One region of the Echinicola sediminis genome, then DNA from elsewhere that is predicted to be linked to it. Evidence: riboswitches for the same ligand, from Rfam matches in the RefSeq annotation. Region 1 holds a riboswitch; the other holds the start of a gene.
What was found. Region 1 has a riboswitch for cobalamin ahead of metE (5-methyltetrahydropteroyltriglutamate--homocysteine S-methyltransferase). Riboswitches for the same ligand answer to the same signal wherever they lie in the genome.
Positions count from the first base shown of each region.

Region 1 (2,206 bases):
TGCTCAGGAGCCCTTACCAAGTCAATGTGCAGCGCACAGACAGGCAGGGAGGCAGCCAGCTGCAAATTATCCTCAAGTGCACCAAAATAGGTGGTGAGCATCGTCTTCAGATTTGGAAAGGCCCTTTTGATTTCTTGATAGACGTATCGGTAAGCATTTTTTTCTTCCGTGCTCAAATCCATCGCCAGATACGGCTCATCTATCTGCACCCAGGTAGCATTGAGGGCTTCCAGTTTTTTGAAAATGTCCAGGTACACAGGCAACAGGTTCTTGATCAGGTCAATTCTATGAAAACCTTCCTGCTTTTCCTTTCCTAATAAGAGATAAGAAACAGGACCAAGAATGACGGGCTTGGTATGAATTCCCAGTCTTTTTGCCTCCTTAAATTCATCCAGTATTTTGGTTGAAAAAAGCTTGAAGCTTTGGTCCTTGGTGAATTCCGGAACGATATAATGATAATTGGTATCGAACCACTTGGTCATTTCCATGGCGATAATGTCCAGTCCATCTTTTTGATATCCCCGGGCCATGGCAAAATAAAGATCGAGTTCCGGTTTCTTCTGATCCGTGACAATTTCATGGTAGCGTTCGGGAATGGCCCCTACGGTCAAAGACATGTCAAGCACCTGATCGTAAAAGGAAAAATCATTGGAAGGGATCAGGTCTATGCCTGCTTCTTTCTGGAATTTCCAGTTGGTTTCACGGATTTCCGCACCGCTTTTGAGCAGTTCATGCAAGCTGATTTTTTCGGACCAGTAGGCTTCATTGGCCTTTTTGAGTTCTCTTTTGGCACCAATGCGCGGGTAGCCAAGATTGTGCGTTAGCATCTTTTAAAACGTTTATTGTGATAAATGATTTAAAAGCCTTTAGCCAAACTTCACAATGCTTTGTGGACAGAAGGATGCTGAAAAATAAGACATAATTTCCCCTTGGGCACAACAATCCCATGAGAAGAGGAGAAAAGAATGCATACTTGACAGGAGCTTCAAATCGCGAAAGCATTGTCATTTCAATACAGGCAGGTCTCCTGGCTTGTAACATTTTTGCCGTCCTTCCCATTCTGATAGTGATCAGAACAGTGGACATCGATGGGCAAAAACTTTCCCGTTACTAACAGTTGCGCGACAGCCCGTGATTTTCACACGGTTCCCTATTATCCCTGACCTTCGTCAAGGACCTGTATTGGTAGATTAAGAAATCAAGTAAAGAACTTTGGTCGGCAAATATAGGAATTTGAATTGGATTTGTGGACAAATTGAATTTTACCCATAAATATTTTTAGGGCTTTAGCTGATTTTGTGTTGAAGGGAAAGCTTGGCATGGGCAACCGATGCCCCTAATTATTCCTAGACGGGTCTTTTAAACAAGCATTGTGAACTTTTTTTAATGATAAAAAAGGATTATCTGACTATCCGGAATTTAGCACGTAGTACAAATGAAACAAAATACTTAACTGAAATCCTTCTAAAGGCCTTTGGAGCATTCGGTTTTGGGACAGTTGATGGAGGCGTTAAGAAAATGAGTTAGCTCGCGAAGTGGACGAGCGAGATCCACTCATTTTTAGCCTACAACAAATGGCACAAAATCAAATTGAGGAAAACTGATCGTAATCTTAAACAAATTCACTCAATTTGAAGAACCTGTCCCGACTACTGTACGGGAGGCTCCGTGGCCTAGATTTTTGGTTCTTTTCATCAATGGAAATGCACAGCATTCATGAAGACCATCAAGAACAAAACAATACCTGAATAAAAGAACAGAAAACAACAGGAACCTTATAAGATTTGGTTACGTGGAACATTGCGGACACACAGAAAGGACAACACCAAAAAACCCTGACTATAAATAACTTATAATACCCACTGTATTTATTTATGCCAGTATAATTTCACCGTTAAATTCCATCCAAGGTGTTTTTGGTCGAATACTTTAACCTCACTATTTCATAAAAGTAAAAAAGGCCTAGTACTTTAATCTGTAAGTGATTAGCTACTGTCCAAACTGACATTTAAAGCAAAGGATCAAGCCGGTTTTTGTTCTTAGCCACGAGGCAATTTCCCGTGATTTTTTGTAGTTTAAAATTAAAAAATGAACCGACTTCAGCTAAAAGTACGGAATAAAAAGGGCCAGGCGCTTCAGGCCCATCTTGAATTGCCTGCAAACCAAAAACCAAAGCATTACGCTATTTTTGCCCACTGTTTTACCT
Region 1 is NZ_BAAHAP010000010.1:7,728-9,933, reverse strand. It holds gene metE (5-methyltetrahydropteroyltriglutamate--homocysteine S-methyltransferase) at 1-827, opposite strand, end outside; cobalamin riboswitch at 1,001-1,196, opposite strand; gene ACYVAA_RS04140 (bifunctional alpha/beta hydrolase/OsmC family protein) at 2,089-2,206, shown strand, end outside.

Region 2 (2,206 bases), on a different contig from region 1:
AAAAGGGGTTCCTGAGGATTCCAGAGCAGCCAAGGCACATGGGTTCCTGCAGACATCCGCTATCACTGATTCCACGCTCGCCAAGATAAACGCACTAAATGACCTTGCCGGAGAGCGCGGACAAAGCCTGGCCCAAATGGCACTATCATGGCTATTGAAAGATGAACGGGTAACGTCTGTCCTTATTGGCGTTAGCAAAACCTCCCAACTGGAAGATTCCCTCAAATGCCTGGACAACCTTTCCTTTTCATCTGATGAACTGGCAAGGATTGAAACCATCCTCAAGGGATAGGCATTTATGCGTCATCATCAATTTATCCTTGATAGCAGCTCTTTAAAGCTACTGGACGATTAAATTTAAGCCCAAGATTGCCCAAATCAGGGGTTTAATACCCGTTGTGCTGTCCGGATAAGGCCGTTCGGCACAACGGAAGTTTCGAAGAAACCAAATAGGCATAAATGTTTTTTTAATTCGTCTGTGTTGACCTTTTCTATCTGTGGACTTGTTGGTACTGGTCAGGCCTCTGACCAATAAGTGATAGGGGTGCTGGTCGGGATTTTAAATCCCGACCTCCCTATGTAAAGGGATTTGTCATGCCCAATTCCAAACAATCCCCGGCTTTTTAAAAAACCGTTCACTTACCATCCTTATAAAAAATTGCCTACCTTTGCGGAAGTTTTTGGTACCTCTCCTTTCACAGGAAGGTTTAATAGGGAATCCGGTGGAAATCCGGAACTGTACCCGCAGCTGTAAGCTTCACCAAAGCTTTTGGTATCCATGGCCACTGTTCTGCTAAGTCGGAACGGGAAGGCATCCAAAAGTGAAGCAAGTCAGAAGACCTGCCAGAAGCGCTTAAATTCAGAGCTTTCGGGTGAAAAGCCATGAAAAAACGTCCTTAGCGCTGAGGGCAGTTTTATCATCTTCCCAGAAAGTTCATAGTGTCAATTTCAATCTAACATTCATCACGCTATGAACAAGAAATTTGTTCCTTTCAACATCATGAGAGGAAAGTATGCCACTGCATTGCTGGTGGCCGGACTTTCCTGCTACAGTTCCGCCATTCTTGCCCAAGAAACACAGGAACTAAAAGAAGTGGTCGTCACCGGTACCAAGTTTGAAATCCCGGTTGAAAAGTCAGGTAAAACCATCTATAAGCTGGACGTGAAGGCCATAGAAAGAAATGCCGGCAAAACAGTGGCTGACCTGCTCAATGAAGTCCCAGGTATCCAGATCGATGGAAATTTTGGTTCACCAGGCACCAATATCAGTTATTTTGTCCGCGGTGCCAGCAGTAAAAACACCCTTATCCTTATCGACGGACTGCCTATCAATGACCCCTCTGGAGCAACGGCCACCTATGATCTCCGGCTGCTTTCACTGGATCAGGTAGAATCCATTGAAGTACTGAAGGGTGGACTGAGTACCCTTTATGGTACGGGAGCCTCTGCCGCGGTCATTAATATCAAGCTCAAATCCGCGAAAAAAGATCAGGCCCTGGGAGGTACTGTCAGTTTTGATGGTGGTTCTTTCGGCACCTACAACGGAAACCTCAGCCTCAACGGAAAAAGCAACAAGTTCAACTATCTGGTATCCGGTAGCCTGTTCACCTCAGAAGGTTTCAGCTCCGCTTCGGAAGAACAATCTGCCACGCCATTTGGAAAAGATGGTATGGACCGTAAAAACGCCTTGGTGAAGTTTGGATATGAGTTTTCCGACAAATTCAGACTCGATTTTATCAGTGCTTATGACGATATGGAGGCTGATTACGATGACAATACCTTTACCGACGGGGAAAACCAACAACTAAGCAAGCAGCTGCGTTTTGGACTAACACCTACCTACACCTATGAAAAGGGGACGATCAAGCTGAAATCAATCTATAATGAAAACGAAAGGGAGTTTATCAGCAACTGGCCTTCTGAATTCAAAGGACGGAACCTTCAGCTGGACCTTACCCAAGAACATGAGATTATTAATGGGCTTAAGGGACTTTGGGGGCTGAACCTGCAGGAATTTTCATATGAACAGCCTGGGGACCTCACCTTTGACAGCAATAAGTTCACCCAGATAGATCCTTATGCTTCCCTTTTCTATGAAGCCCGCTCAGGCTTCAATTTGCATGCAGGGGCCCGGGTCAACACCCACTCCAACTATGACAGCAAATTTGTCTACAACATCAACCCAAGCTACCTGACCCCTATTTCC
Region 2 is NZ_BAAHAP010000072.1:17,065-19,270, forward strand. It holds gene mgrA (aldo-keto reductase family protein) at 1-292, shown strand, start outside; cobalamin riboswitch at 665-862, shown strand; gene ACYVAA_RS16600 (TonB-dependent receptor plug domain-containing protein) at 971-2,206, shown strand, end outside.
Region 2: it holds a riboswitch for cobalamin, as region 1 does, so the genes downstream of both, ACYVAA_RS16600 (TonB-dependent receptor plug domain-containing protein) here and metE (5-methyltetrahydropteroyltriglutamate--homocysteine S-methyltransferase) in region 1, are expected to answer to the same signal.